DNA from 2 places in the Rhodococcus jostii RHA1 genome. Region 1 is predicted to be linked to the other one. Evidence: riboswitches for the same ligand, from Rfam matches in the RefSeq annotation. Region 1 holds a riboswitch; the other holds the start of a gene.
The links. A riboswitch is a leader RNA that binds a small molecule or an ion and turns the genes downstream of it on or off. The one in region 1 is predicted to bind thiamine pyrophosphate.
Positions count from the first base shown of each region.

Region 2: another riboswitch for thiamine pyrophosphate. It lies ahead of RHA1_RS07770 (TenA family protein); the one in region 1 lies ahead of RHA1_RS23940 (3-oxoacyl-ACP reductase).

Region 1 covers NC_008268.1:5,164,694-5,172,294, reverse strand. Annotated here, with positions in the region: gene RHA1_RS23975 (VOC family protein) at 1-724, shown strand, start outside; gene RHA1_RS23970 (hypothetical protein) at 751-972, opposite strand; gene RHA1_RS23965 (C40 family peptidase) at 1,255-1,659, shown strand; gene RHA1_RS23960 (histone-like nucleoid-structuring protein Lsr2) at 1,728-2,072, opposite strand; partial or broken gene RHA1_RS23955 (hypothetical protein) at 2,213-2,394, shown strand; gene RHA1_RS23950 (CitMHS family transporter) at 2,396-3,799, opposite strand; gene RHA1_RS23945 (LLM class flavin-dependent oxidoreductase) at 3,920-5,215, opposite strand; gene RHA1_RS23940 (3-oxoacyl-ACP reductase) at 5,217-5,981, opposite strand; TPP riboswitch at 6,030-6,134, opposite strand; gene RHA1_RS23935 (MarR family winged helix-turn-helix transcriptional regulator) at 6,208-6,666, shown strand; gene RHA1_RS23930 (organic hydroperoxide resistance protein) at 6,663-7,085, shown strand; gene RHA1_RS23925 (oxidoreductase) at 7,107-7,601, opposite strand, start outside.
Region 2 covers NC_008268.1:1,681,183-1,688,783, reverse strand. Annotated here, with positions in the region: gene RHA1_RS07795 (alpha/beta hydrolase) at 1-808, opposite strand, end outside; gene RHA1_RS07790 (WS/DGAT/MGAT family O-acyltransferase) at 987-2,348, shown strand; gene RHA1_RS07785 (ABC transporter ATP-binding protein) at 2,362-3,174, opposite strand; gene RHA1_RS07780 (ABC transporter permease) at 3,167-3,988, opposite strand; gene RHA1_RS07775 (ABC transporter substrate-binding protein) at 3,966-5,006, opposite strand; gene RHA1_RS07770 (TenA family protein) at 4,991-5,713, opposite strand; TPP riboswitch at 5,707-5,802, opposite strand; gene RHA1_RS07765 (NUDIX hydrolase) at 5,860-6,537, opposite strand; gene RHA1_RS07760 (carboxylesterase/lipase family protein) at 6,650-7,601, shown strand, end outside.

The DNA.
Region 1 (7,601 bases):
CGCCGCCGTCACCGCGCGGCTGACCGGACTCGGTGTGGCGACCCGTCAGAACGGCACGTCCGTCAGTGCCGTGGAACCGGCCACCGGCACCCGGGTGCGGGTGCAGGTCCGGTCCCGGATCGTCATCGAACCCGCGGTGTCGCCGACGCCGTACAACGGTCCGGGCCGGATCGACCGCTGGGGGCGGGCCCCGTTCCTCACCCGCACCGAGCCGGTGCGCCCCCGCAAACTCGGACACGCAGTGATCGGGTCCACCGACCTCGAAACCACAAAGAAATTCTTCACCGACGGTCTCGGCTTCAAGGTCAGCGACTACATGGGCGACAAGGCGGCATTCCTGCGCTGCTCCGTCGAGCACCACAACGTGCTCGTCATGGCCGCACCGGTGAACTTCATGCACCACACCAGCTGGCAGGTCGACGACATCGACGAGGTCGGCCGCGGCGCCCACGCGATGCTCGAGAACAACCCCGAACGCCACATCTGGGGTCTCGGCCGGCACCACGCCGGCGCGAACTTCTTCTGGTACCTCAAGGACCCGGCGGGGAACTTCTCCGAGTACTACTCCGACATGGACACCGTCCCCGAGGACGAACTCTGGAGCCCGGAAGTGCTGCACGGCCTGCAAGGTCTGTACGCCTGGGGACCACCCCCGCCGTCGTCGTTCCTCGAGCCGGACGATCTCGCCGCCCTGATGACCGGAGCTCACTCCGCCACCGGGTGACGAGCCGGTCGAGGACTTCGTGCCGGCTAGATCAGTTCGACGACGGTTCCCAGGTCGTGCACGTGCTCGCTGTCCGACGGTTCGGTGGCCGGCGTGATGTCGCCACGTGCCGCGTGTGCCATCGATCGCGCCTCGCCCGCAGCGAAGGCGACCGGTACCGCCACGGCGACGGACAGGAGGGCAGCTCCTGCGTCGAACGCCAAGCGTGCGACACCGAAAGCACAGTTCGCCGATTCTCTGACCGTCATCGCCCGCTCCTTCATCCCAGTCCACGGGACGTAGCGGACCACTCCCTTTGACCTGACAATTACCCGTCCGACGTTACGAGGGGCCTGCACTACTCGCGAGTACCAAACCGACCAGATCGAATGATTTACCCGGAGGCCGTCGAGTCCGGGCGACGGAGGCAGAGAAGACAGGCACGTACCCGGGTAGTTCAGCCGATGCGCCCGGACCGCAACGGGACCACTCTGTAAACAGGCGTCCTCCGCGACGCGACACCACAGCGAGTGCACTGGAGCAACGACGGCATGAGCCCACACACCGGGAACCACGGATATCACCTGGTTCACACGTTCCGCCCGCCCAGGGTTCGGCCGGGACACCAGGCCCTCCACGCCGCCGCGTCCAGGATCGGAATCCCGTGCACCCTCGGGGCCGGCGACCACCGCGCCTTCGACAGCTCCGGCCTCGTTCAGTGGGCCTTCAAGCAGGCCGGCATGTCGGTTCCGCGCACTACCTACGAGCAACTCCGACACGGGACCGCCGTGGACGCGAGAAACCTGCAGCCCGGTGACGTCGTTCTCTTCTACGGGGGCGGCCACGCGGGGATCTACGCGGGAAACGACACGGTCGTCCACGCACCCGCTCCGGGACGCCCGGTCACGCGAGTAGCCATGAGCTCCATGTCATTTCACGCAGCACGCCGATACTGACAACCGACCACGGCCCCCGGCCGACCTGAACAGCGGCCAGAGGCGTGACCACCCGCGACGCCATGGGCTCAGTGAGCGGCGTTGTACGCTTCCTCGATCTCGGCAGGAATACGTCCACGCGTGGACAACTCATACCCCTGCGACGTCGCCCATTCTCGAATTTCCTTCGCCTGGCTACGCCCCTGCGACGGTGATGCCACTGCAGGAGTCGACCGACGCTTCCTTCCACCGACCCGAGTTGCATGTTCGATGTAGTAGTCGAGAGTCTTGTGGAATTCCCTGGCGTTCTTGACCTTCAGATCGATCTCGTAGTCGACGCCGTCGACAGAGAACGGAATGGTCTCCCCCTTACCGTTCTTGATCGGAGTTCCGTCGATGTCGTCGATGCGTTCGACAACAACTTTCCGCGCCACAGTTCCACTCCTTCATCGTCGATAACCCGGGGAACACTACGTCGAAGTATTGTTCACCTGCCAATCCCCGACGGAGTTTTCGAACTACAGAACGGGGTCCGCCTGATTGGAGCACCCCGTTGTCGGGGTATTCGTCGGACATGACACCGAAGGATTCATCCGGACCGAAGACGACGACCACCCGACAGCGGCGCCCCCGGGCGCGGACAAGGACGTGATGTCCGATCCGGCCGAGGATGACAAGAGTTCGGGCGCCGACTGGAGCGGCGAAGGTGGCGCGACCCCCGAGGGGCCCGCCACCGACACCGACACAGAGGACTAGGTCACCAGGGAATCTGTCCGAGGACCACACCGATCACCAGCATCGACAGCGACACCAGCGCTGCGCGCCACAGCACCTTCTTGTGATGGTCCGCCAGCGGGACACCCGCCAGGGTCACGAGTAGGAGGATGGCCGGGACGAGGGGGCTCTGCATGTGGAACGTCTGGCCGGTGATGGATGCGCGGGCCATCTCGACCGGCTCGATGCCGTACGTGGCCGCCGTCTCGGCGAGCACGGGCATGATGCCGAAGTAGAAGGCGTCGTTGCTCATGAAGAACGTGAACGGCAGGCTCAGGATGCCCGTGATGACGGCCAGGTGCGGTCCGAGCGAGGCCGGGATGATCTCGAGCAGCCACTGCGCCATGGCCTCGACCATTCCGGTGCCCTGGAACACGCCGGTGAGGACAGCGGCGGCGAACACCATCGCGACCACGGAGACGATGCTCGACGAGTGGCGGGTGATCGCTTCCTGCTGTTCCTTGACCCGCGGGAAGTTCACCGTCAGCGCGATCGATGCGGCCACCATGAACAGGACCGGAATCGGCAGCACGTCCATCACGAGCACGACGAGGAGCGCCACGGTCACGAGCGCGTTGAACCACAGCAGCTTCGGGCGCAGCGTGGGCCGCTGGGGGTCGAGACCGTCGACGAAGCCCTGGCCGTTGTCCGATCCGGCATCGCCGGAGCCGCCACCGGTTCGGGGCGCGTCGCCGTTACCCCCGGAGCCGGTCGCGGACCGCCGGAGGCCGGAGCCCGCGGAGACGAGGAGGCGCTCGTCGGTGAGTTCGAGCGTGCCGATGCGGCGGCGTTCGCTGTAGCCCAACTGCACGGCGAACAGCAGCACGACGAGCAGTCCGACCACCAGCGACGGGATCATCGGGACGAACACGTCCGACGGCGAGATACCCAGTGCGGCGGCGGCCCGGACCGTCGGTCCGCCCCAGGGGACGATGTTCATCGCGCCGTTCGCCAGGCCGGCGACCACCGTGAGGACCACGGGGCTGACCTTCAGCTTCATGTACAGCGGCAACAGCGCGGACGTCACGATGATGAACGTCGTGGATCCGTCACCGTCCAGCGACACCACCATCGCGAGCACCGCGGTGCCGACGACGAGCCGCATGGGGTCGTTGCGGACGAGCCGGAGGATGAGTTTCACCAGCGGGTCGAACAGGCCGACGTCGATCATGATTCCGAAGAAGATGATCGCGAAGAACAGCAACGCGGCCGTCGGTGCCAGCGCCTTGATCCCGTCGGTGATCATGTCGCCGATTCCGAGGCCCGCCCCGGCCGCGATGCCGAATGCGACCGGGACGGCGATCAACCCGACCACGGGAGTGGCCCGTTTGGACATGATCAGGAACATGAACACGGCCACCATCAGAAAGCCGAGTGCTACCAGCATTGCCACTCCTCGTCCGAACTCGCGTCGTGGTGTGATCGCGATAACAGCCAGTGTCGGGGGGAGGGACGCTCACAGTCACTGTTGCGTACTTAGAGAAGGTTGTGTTCTTTGTGGTGGCAACTACGGGCGCCCCCGGAGATGGTCGCGCAGAGTCTCTGTCTCATACTCCGCGCGGAACAGCCCCCGCTTCTGCAGGACGGGGATCACCTCGTCGACGAAGTCGGCGAGGCCGTTCGGGTAGAGCGGCGGCATCAGGTTGAAGCCGTCGGCCCCGCCGTCGCGGAACCACGTTTCGATCTCGTCGGCGATCGATTCCGGGGTTCCGATCATGGTGCAGTGCCCGCCGCCGGCCGCCAACGTGCCCAGCAGCGACCGCACGGTGGGACGGTCCTTCTCGATGATCCGCAGGATCGTGTCGTACCGGCCCTGCGGCCCGGTGAACTCCGACAGCTGCGGCAGCGCGGGAACGGGTGCATCCAATTCCCAGGCACTGCAGTCCTGCTGGACGAACATCGACAACTGCGCCAGCGACTGTTCGACGGGCAGGAGCGCGTCGAGTTCCGCCTTCTTCCGTCGGGCCTCCTCGGTGGTGGAGCCGACGTAGGTCACGAGACCGGGCATCACGGTCACCGCGTCGGCGTCGCGGCCTGCCGCGCGGATGCGCCGCTTCACGTCGTCGTAGTAGCTCTGCGCGGCCGTGAGGTCGTAGGCGACGGCGTAGATTCCCTCGGCGCACCGGGCGGCCAGGTCGCGGCCCTGATCGGACGCGCCCGCCTGGAACAGCACGGGACGACCCTGCGGCGAGCGCGGCACGTTCAGCGGACCGTCCACGAGAAAGTGCTTGCCCCGATGCTCGACCGCCTTCACCTCGGCCGGGTCCGCGAAGATGCCGTCCCGGTCGAGTACGAGCGCGTCGGGCCCCCACGAATCCCACAGAGCGAGTGCCACGTCGACGAATTCCGCGGCACGCGAATAGCGTTCGTCGTGCGGCGGCATCTCGTCGAGCCCGTGGTTGCGCGCTTCGGCGTCGAACATCGACGTCACCACGTTCCAGCCGACGCGGCCGCCGCTGATGTGGTCGAGCGACGCCAGCATCCGGGCGGCGTGGAACGGTGTGTAGAACGTAGTGGACACCGTCGTCACCAGTCCGACCCGCTCCGTCGCCCGCGCCATCGCGGACAGCGCGGTGAGCGGTTCGAGGAACCACATGCCTCCGGATGCGGGGTCGCGCACCGAATGCCCGTCCGCGAAGAACACCGCGTCGAGGCAGCCCCGCTCCGCGATCTGCGCCAACTCCTCGTAGTAGGCGATGTCGCAGAGTCGCTCCACCGGGGACGAGGGGTGCCGCCACGCGGCACCGTGGTGCCCGCAGCTGTAGAGGAATGCGTTGAAGTGCAGTTGCCGGGCGTCGGTCATGTCAGTCCTTGACCAGTCCGCCGTCGACGACGAGGTTCTGGCCGGTCACCGACCGCGACCACGGGGACGCGAAGAACAGCACCGCGTCGGCGAATTCGTCCGGGGTGGTGACGCGCTGCAGCGGGGTGCTCGCCGCGATGAGGTCGAACACCTCGTCGGGAGTGGCGGCGCTCGCGTCGGTGGTGCGGAGCAGCCCGCCCGAGACCATGTTGACGGTGATGCCGTCGGGACCGAGGTCGGCGGCGAGGGTGCGGGTCAGCGACAGCGCCGCGGCCTTGGCGGCCGTGTAGTCGTGGTACGGGACGACAGGGTTCTGGAACAGGTTGGTGCCGATGTTCACGATCCGGCCGAACCCGAGCGAACGCATTCCCGGCAGCGCGGCCTGCGTCGTGTGCAATGTCGCCTTCACGCTGCCACGCAGCTGCGAGTCGAAGGACTCCCATGTGATGACGTCCGCCTTGTCGCGTGCGTCGCCGTTGAAGGAGAAGTCGGCGAGCGCGTTGTTGATCACCGTGGTCACCGGGGAACCGAAGTGCTCCTCCGCCGCGGAGAACAGCGCCGCCACCTGTTCGGCGTCGGTGACATCGGCCCGGAGCGCGACCGCACGGTCCGCGCCCAGGGACGCCGCGAGTTCCTCGGCCGCATCCCGGCTGTTCCGGTAGTTCACGATCACCCGCGCGTTCTGCGCCGCGAACGACCGCACGATGGCGGCGCCGAGGCCCCGCCCACCGCCGGTCACCAGGACGATCTGCTTGTCGAGCTGCATGCTGTCACCTTCCGTTCGGTCGGCGACGAGACATCGGATGAGCGCATACGGCCGTCTCCGCGACATCCCTTCGCCGGCATTACCCAGTTCAGGTTCGACGGGTGTGGTCTCAGCCGCCCGGCTCGTCGCCGGGCAGCACCCCGTGTCACTGGCCAACAGTGTAAGCCCCCTCACCGGTTGACCTTTTTCTATTGTGCACAACCTAGTTGTGTGCAACTATTCAGTGGTGACCGACAACCTCGCCCTCGACCGCCAGGTGTGCTTCGCGCTGTACTCGGCTTCCCGCGCCATGACGGCGAGATACCGGTCGATGCTCGACTCGCTGGGAGTGACCTACCCGCAGTACCTCGTGCTGCTGGTGCTCTGGGAACAGGACGGCCGCGGAGTACGTGAGATCTGCGACGCCCTCGAACTCGACACCGGCACGCTGTCGCCACTGCTCAAGCGGCTCGACACCCTGGGCCTGGTCGAACGCCGGCGCTCCTCGGCCGACGAGCGCCGGGTCGGGATCCACCTCACCGAAAAGGGCGCGGCCCTCCGCGCCGCCGCGGAGGGCATCCCCGCGGAACTCGCTCAGTCGACAGGAATGGAGGTCGACGAACTCGTCGCCCTGCGGGACACCCTGTCGCAGCTCACCGAATCGCTCCACCGCTTCAACACCCCTACAGGAGAGAAGAAACCATGAAGATCGTCTACACCGCCGAGGCTCTCGCCACCGGAGAAGGCCGCAACGGCCACGCCCGCACGTCCGACGGCCGGCTCGACCTGAATCTCGCGATCCCCACCGAGATGGGCGGGTCCGGCGACGGCACCAACCCTGAGCAGTTGTTCGCCGCCGGATACGCGGCCTGCTTCCACTCCGCACTCCAGCTGGTCGCCCGTCAGGCGAAGGCGAACGTCGCCGACTCCGCCGTCGGCGCCCGCGTCGGCATCGGCGCCACGGACGGCGGCGGCTTCGGTCTCGCCGTCACCCTCGAGGTCTCCCTCCCCCACCTGCCCCGCGCCGAGGCGCTCGAACTGACCGAGAAGGCACACCAGGTGTGCCCCTACTCCAACGCCACCCGCGGCAACATCGACGTCACCCTCGAGGTCACCGAAGACTGAGAGACCCTCACGGGCGTCGGGTCACCGGAACGTGAACTCGACGCCCGTCAGGTCCTCCGACAGAGACCACAACGCCCCCGCGGTGTGCTCGTCCCGCGACTTCTTGTTGGAGCCCACCACCTTCGGGTGGCCACGCTGCTCGAACAGGCCGTCCGGCCCGATGTAGCTGCCGCCGATCACGTCGGGTGCGGTGGCCGCGTACAGCATCGGCAGCGCCCCCATCTCCGCCGACTGCGCGAAGATCCGGTTGCCGACGGCCATCAGCTTGTCCTGCACCGACTCGGTGTGGGCCTGCAGATTGGTCGACGCGTAACCGGGGTGCGCGGCCACCGCTTTGACGGGTGACCCCGCCGCGGACAGCCTGCGCTGCAACTCGTACGTGAACAGCAGATTCGCGAGCTTCGACTGTCCGTACGCGCTCCAGCGGTTGTACTTGCGGCGTTCCCAGTTGAGGTCGTCGAGGTGAATTGTTCCCGCCTGATGTGCGGCACTCGACATGGTGGCGACCCGGTCGGT
Region 2 (7,601 bases), 3.5 Mb from region 1:
AGACCATTTCCTGCGAGCCGGTCTGGATCAGCGCCGGCGGCATGGCGGCGAGGGAGCCGTCCACGGGTGACGTGGACGGCTCGTGCCCGCCCCTGGTGTCCAGCCTTTCGATCAGCCTGGACAGGGCACCGACCGCGCGTTTGGGGAAGACAGCGCAGAGGTCGGCGTTGGGATGGGCCAGCTTGTTCACCGGATCGAGGTCGGTCAGCGGCGACAGCGCGACGTCGGCGGCGGGACGCGGCAACCCCTGGCGCAGCGCTTCGAGCGTCACCATGAACGTCAGGAACCCGCCCGCCGAGTCGCCGGCGATGACGATCCGGTCTGCGGTGTAGCCGTGCGAGAGCAGCCACCGGTACCCGTCGACACCGTCCTCGACGGCCGCCCGGATGGGATTCCGCGGGATCATCCGGTACGCGACGTTCAGCGTCGACGCCTGCGACTCCGCCGAGATCCGGGACACCATCTGGCGGTGGGAGTTGATCCCGCAGCACAGGAACGCCCCGCCGTGGAGGTAGAGGATCGCCCGGTCGCCGAGCTCACCCGGCGGCCGGATCCATTCGGCGCGGCAGTGCGGCAGCCGGATGGGCCTGCGCACGGTTCCGCGGATGGGACCGAGCGAGTACCCGAACAGGTCGACGACTCCCGTGGGCCACGGCAGTTCGGGGTAGCGCGCCCACCCGTCCAGGAACGGCCGGACCGTGCGTCGGAGTGTGTGGGCGAGGGCCGTCGACTGCAGGCTGGCTCCGGCGAACTCCCGCCGCGTCACCGGGAGGGGTGACGGGCAGAATTCGTAAGTCGCAGTGCTCATTGCCTGCCTCCGATCCGGCCTCGGTGCCCGTCGACTTGCTTCCTTTAGGTTTTCCACCTCTTTGCGCCGTACGGTCTACATCGAAGTTGGTCGCACGGACGCTACGCCCGACGTAGCATCCAGACGGAAGTCGTAATGGGATAGTGACCGAGCGGGGGTGAACGTCCAGGTGGGGATCATGCCGGTTACCGATTCGATATTCCTTCTCGGCGAATCGCGAGAGCATCCGATGCACGTGGGATCGCTCGAATTGTTCACACCGCCGGAGGATGCCGGCCCCGACTACGTGAAGTCGATGCACGAAACATTGCTCGAGCACACGGACGTCGACCCCGCCTTTCGGAAGAAACCTGCGGGCCCCGTCGGCAGTCTCGGGAACCTGTGGTGGGCCGACGAGTCGGACGTCGATCTCGAATACCACGTGCGTCATTCGGCGCTGCCGGCCCCGTATCGGGTCCGGGAACTGCTGACGCTGACGTCTCGGTTGCACGGCACGCTCCTGGACCGTCATCGCCCGCTGTGGGAGATGTATCTGATCGAGGGTCTCAGCGACGGCCGGTTCGCGATCTACACCAAGCTGCACCACTCGCTGATGGACGGGGTCTCCGGTTTGCGGCTGCTGATGCGGACGCTGTCGACCGACCCGGACGTGCGTGACGCACCGCCGCCGTGGAACCTGCCGCGCAGGGCGTCGGCCAACGGTGCCGCCCCCGCCCCCGACCTCTGGTCGGTGATGAACGGGGTCCGCCGCACGGTCGGTGAGGTGGCCGGTCTCGCGCCTGCGTCGCTGCGCATCGCCCGCACCGCGATGGGGCAGCACGACATGAGGTTTCCGTACGAGGCGCCCCGCACCATGCTGAACGTCCCGATCGGTGGCGCGCGCCGGTTCGCCGCGCAGTCCTGGCCGCTCGAACGCGTCCACGCCGTCCGGAAGGTGGCGGGGGTCAGTGTCAACGACGTCGTGATGGCCATGTGCGCCGGGGCGTTGCGGGGGTATCTGGAGGAACAGAACGCGCTGCCCGACGAGCCGCTGATCGCGATGGTTCCGGTGTCGCTGCGCGACGAGCAGCAGGCCGACGCCGGCGGCAACGCGGTGGGGGTCACGTTGTGCAACCTGGCGACGGACGTCGACGACCCGGCCGAGCGCCTGACGGCGATCTCCGCCTCCATGTCCCAGGGGAAGGAGCTGTTCGGCAGCCTCACCTCGATGCAGGCGCTGGCGTGGTCCGCGGTCAACATGTCGCCGATCGCTCTGACACCGGTGCCGGGGTTCGTCCGCTTCACGCCGCCGCCGTTCAACGTGATCATCTCCAACGTCCCGGGACCGCGGAAGACCATGTACTGGAACGGGTCCCGGCTGGACGGCATCTACCCGACGTCGGTGGTGCTGGACGGGCAGGCACTCAACATCACGCTCACCACAAACGGCGGCAACCTCGATTTCGGTGTCATCGGGTGCCGTCGGTCGGTGCCGAGCCTGCAGCGCATCCTCTTCTATCTCGAGACTGCTCTGGGTGAGCTCGAGGCGGCATTGCTCTGAGGCGCGGCCTGTTTCAGTGCCGGGCCGACTCCTGCTCGACGAGTGCTCGCCGCGACTCCTCGTGGAGCACCCCGAGCAGTTCGTGTTCGACGTCCGCGAACTCGGGCGACGTCATCATCGACAGTTCGCGGGGACGGGGCAGTCCCACCGTCACCTCGCGCCGCACGGTGGCGGGCCGCGCGGACAGCACGACCACCCGGTCCGACAGGTAGACGGCCTCCCGGATGTCGTGGGTGATCATCAGGACGGTCCACCGGTAGCGCTGCCACACATCCTGCAGCCAGGTCTGCATCTCGGTGCGGGTCAACGAATCCAGGGCGCCGAACGGCTCGTCGAGCAGCAGCACCGGACGGTCCTGGACGACGGTCCGCAGCATCGCGGCCCGTTGCCGCATCCCGCCGGACAGCTGGCTGGGACGGGCGTCCTCGAACCCGCCGAGACCGAACACGGAGAATAATTCCCGGGCCTTGTCCCGCGCCTGTTTCCGGGGCACGCCCTGCACCTCGAGTCCGAGGGTGGTGTTGTCGAGGACGGTGCGCCACGGGAACAGCAGGTCCTTCTGCGGCATGTACGCGCATTTCGCGGGGCCTCTCCCCGCGGGACGCACCGGTTCGCCGCCGATCGTGACGGTGCCGGAGTCGGGTTGGTCGAGACCGGCGAGCATGGAGAACGCGGTGCTCTTCCCGCACCCGCTGGGGCCGATCACCGACACGAACTCACCCGGTTCGACGGTGAACGAGACGTCGTCGAGGACGGGCCGGATGCCGCCGCGGACCGGGAATCCCTTGCTCAGGCCGGACAGTGCGACGCGCGCGGTCTCACTCATGCCGGGCCCTCTCGTTCTTGATCCACGGGGCGACGACACGCTCGACCGCGAAGGTGAGCAGGTAGAGGCTGACGCTGATCACGGCGGTCACGAGCACCGCCGCCAGCACGAGGTCGGTGCGGAAGGAGTTCTTCTGCGTCGCCATGTAGATGCCGAGACCGGACGTGGCCCCGACGTATTCGGCGAACACGGCACCCACCACGGCGTACGTGATGCCGATGCGCAGGGCCGTGAAGAACCGGGGGATCGCCGACGGAAGCCGCACGTAGCGGAATTCCTGCCACCGTGAGGCGCCCATGCTGCGCAACAACGCGCCCGCCTCCCGGTCGGCCGCGGCGAAACCCTCGATCAGTCCGATCGTCATCGGGAAGAACGTGGCGAGGGCGATCACGAGAATCTTCGGCAGCAGACCGAATCCGAACCAGATGATCATCAGCGGCGCGATCGCGATGATCGGCAGCGTCTGCGACACGACGAACAGTGGAACGAACGCGCGTCGCAGCCACGGGGAGAAGTCCACGAGCACCGCGAGGGCCCACGCGAAGAGCAGGGAGACGGCGAACCCGATCAGCGTCACCTGCAGTGTCGCGGAGGCGTGACCGGAGATGGCGTCCCGCGCCCGCCAACCCTGCTGGACCACCCGCAGCGGCGACGGCAGCACCTGCGGCCGGATATCGCTGACCGTCACGTACACCTGCCACGCGACGACCAGCAGTGCCACGACCACGACCGCGGGCAGCACCCGCCGCAGCAGCGGGGAGGTGCCCGGGGCCGTAGTGCGCAGACTCGGGTCAGGGCTGAGTGAGGTACTCATTGGTGAAATACGTCGACCAGTCGGGTTCCGTGGTCAGCGGTGCCCCGTCGGGGCCGGTGAGCAGGCCGTGCTTGAACAGGAAACCGGAGTACCCCGCCCACTGCTCGGCCGTCTGGGTCCCGACCTTGCCGGAACTGTCCTTCATGTACTCGGAGGACAGCATCTGCTGGCTCTCCCGCACGAGGGACTCGTCGGTGAAGGCGCCGGGGTTGGCGTCGATCAGGATCTGCGCGGCCTCGTCCGGCCGGTCGGCGGCGAACTGGTATCCGCGCTGCAGGGCCTGGACGAACTTGCGGGCCTGCTCGGGATGGTCGGCCATCCATTGCTCGTTGCCCTCGATGACGAGCGCGTACGCATCCGGGAAGCCGTAGTCGGTGTAGTGGAAGTAGCGCATCGGGGTGCCCTGGTGCTCGGCCTCGATGCCCTCCCAGCCGAAGAACGAGACGGTGAAGTCGGCGGTGCCGGAGTACACGGCCTCGTACGCCGAGGTGCCGAGCGTGACGGTGGTGAATTCGCCCTTGCCGCCGTCGTTCCGGATGATCTGCTTCAGCGTCTCCTCGCCGTCCGGATCCGCGAACCCGGCGTAGATCTTGCCGTCCAGATCCCGGGGGCGGGTGATGTCGGCGCGATCCGCCTTCACCGCGATGCCCGTCGCCCAGTGCTGCAGCGGAGCCATCACCGACGTGGTCTGTGCGCCCGCGGCCTTCGAGAACGTCGCGGAACTCTGGAAGCTCACCCCGAACTCCGCGTTACCGGCGTCGACCAGGGTGTCGGGCGAGGTGTCGTTGTAGGGCAGCACCTGCACATCGAGGCCGGCGTCCGCGAACCAGCCTTCCTGCTGGGCGACGAACAGGCCGGTGTGGTTGGTGTTCGGTGTCCAGTCGAGTGCGAACCGGATGGTGTCGCCGGACTGCGAGTCACCGGCGCAACCGGTGAGCAGCGACAGGGCGGAGACCAGGACGATGGCTGCGGTGGCAGCGCGCTTGGTACGAGAGAAGAGTGTCACGACGCCGGCCATTCCTGCTTGTTGAGAGCGGTGTCCCAGAACATGAGTTCGTAGCGGCTGGCGATCACGAACGCCTCCGTCATCGCCTCGCGCTGGGCGTCGGTCGCGGCCTCGGCCGCGGCATCCACGAGTTCGCGGGCCCTCGCGACGGCGGCGTGGAACTCCTCCGCGTCGTAGGTGGTCACCCACTGTGCGTACGGGTGCGACGGGTCGGCGGAAAGCACCTCGCGGGCGCTCGCCGCGAGCCGGTGCCCGACGTCGGCGTAGATCCAGAAGCAGGGCAGCACCGCCGCGGCGGCCACCGCGTACGGCTCGGTGGCGGCGACGGCCGTCAGGTAGGAGATGTACCCGAGGCAGGCCGGCGAATGCAGCGGCTCCACGTCCGACTCGGGGAGTTGTCCGCTGGTCAGCAGATTCTGGTGCAGCGTGGCCTCGACCGTGGCGGCCTCGGCGGCCGAACCCGCCCAGAAGCCGGCCTCGACCGGGCCCGGCGCGTGCGCGGCCACCAGTGAGAGGGCCTTCGCGTACCCGGTCAGGTACAGGAAATCCTGCTCGATGTACGTGCGGAACACGTCCAGCGGCAGCGTTCCGTCGCCGAGGCGGCGCAGGAACTCGAGTTCGTCGATCGCCTCGCGCAGCACCTTGGTCCGGTCCCACAAGTGGTCCGTGAATCGGGCGTGCTGGCCGGCGCCGGCAGCATCTTGGACAGAGCTATTCACAACGTTGACATCCCTTCGTCAGCATTACCTGAGCAGGTTCCCGGGTGTGTTCTCAGCCCCGCCCGTGCGGAGCACCCCGTGTCAGAACAAGCCGACCCTAGCACCGGCCCTGCCGCGGGCGGAAAGGCCCGGGTCGGTGGAGGGGCTCAGCCGGCGAGGAACGCGGCCGCGCTCGGCGGAAGGGGTGCGGGTCCGCGCCGGTAGATCTCCGCGGGCCGGCCGGTCCCGACGACGGCCATGTCACCGGTGTTCTCGAGGGCCGGCATCAGGTGCCGGCGGAACGAGTCCTTCGGCAGGGGACGCCCGAACACCACCTCGTACACCCGGCGGAGTTCGAGCACCGTGAACGTGTCGCCGGCCAGGCCGGACGGGTCGACGGCCCGCGCGTATCGCTCTCTCAGGTCGGCGACGGCGAGGGTGACGCCGTCCGCGTGGTCGAACGCCAGGTCCTGCGTCACCCGGTCGTCGTCGACGGTGATCAACATCGTGTCGCGGGGGAGCGCCGTGCGGGGCAGCGCGGCGCCGTGCGTCATCGACAGCACCCACCCGCGATCGTCGCGGCCGGGATCGTCCAGCATCGCCAGCTGATGGAATTCGGTGCCCGTCAGGCCGGCCTTGATCCGCAGGCACCGCTCGGCGGCGTCCCGCAGTCGCTCACCCTCGTGGAGAAACGTGCCGGGGAGGGCGAGCCGGCCCGAACGATCCGGAACCACAAGAACTTTCAGTTCCGGGCCGTCGACGGTGAGGACGGCGACGTCGACCGCCACGGACGGGCGCGGGTAGTCGAGGAGGCTCTTGCCCCCGGAATCGGTCCATGCGGCCACGCGGGAATGTTAGCGCACTGTTGATCTATGTCGCGTTCGATCGGTACTGCCTACTCATCGTTGGTAGTTTGGCGAGAGATTCCCGGAACGTGCTGCGTGAGGAGATTCGTCCGTGGAGGTCGACAAGTCCGGCGACACGCTCGTCGTCCGCGCCCGGGACGGTGAGGTGCGTGGCTACCCCGAGGGCGACGTCTACGCGTGGAAGGGCATTCCGTTCGCCGCGGCCCCCGTCGGCGATCTGCGGTTCCGCGCCCCGGCCCCGCCCACACCGTGGGACGGTGTGCGCGACTGCGTCGACTTCGGCCCGATGGCGCCGCAGGGGCACGGCACCGCCGTCCCCATCGATGCCGGACTCGAGATGGACGAGGACTGCCTGTCCGTCAACGTCTGGGCCCCGAAACCCGACGGCACCCCGCGGCCGGTGATGGTGTGGATCCACGGCGGTGCCTACTGCCTGGGAACAGCAGCTCAGGGCATCTACAACGGGCGCATCCTGTCTACTCTCGGCGACGTCGTGCTGGTCTCGTTCAACTACCGGGTGGGAGCGCTCGGCTTCCTCGACCTGTCGTCGTTCTCGACGGCCGAGCGGGTGTTCGAGACCAACTGCGGGCTGCGTGACCAGGTCGCGGCCCTCGAATGGGTGCGCGACAACATCGCGTCGTTCGGCGGTGACCCGGACGAGGTGACGGTGTTCGGGGAGTCGTCCGGGGCTGGATCGATCACCACGCTGATGACGTGTCCGAGCGCGGAGGGGCTCTTCCACCGCGCGATCGCCCAGAGCCCGCCCGCCACGTCGGTCTACGGGAGCGAGCGGGCGGCCACCGTCGCGAAACAGTTCCTCGACATCCTCGAGGTGGAACCCGCGCAGATCGACACACTGCTGCACCTTCCGTACCGCACGGTGATAGAGGCCAGCGACACACTCGTCAACGAGGTGCCGACGAGGATTCCGGGCACGCTCGCCATGGCGCCCGTGGTGGACCGCGACTTCCTGCCCCGCTATCCGGTGGCCGCGTTCCAGAAGGGCCACTCCCACCGCATCCCTCTCATCATCGGTTCCAACA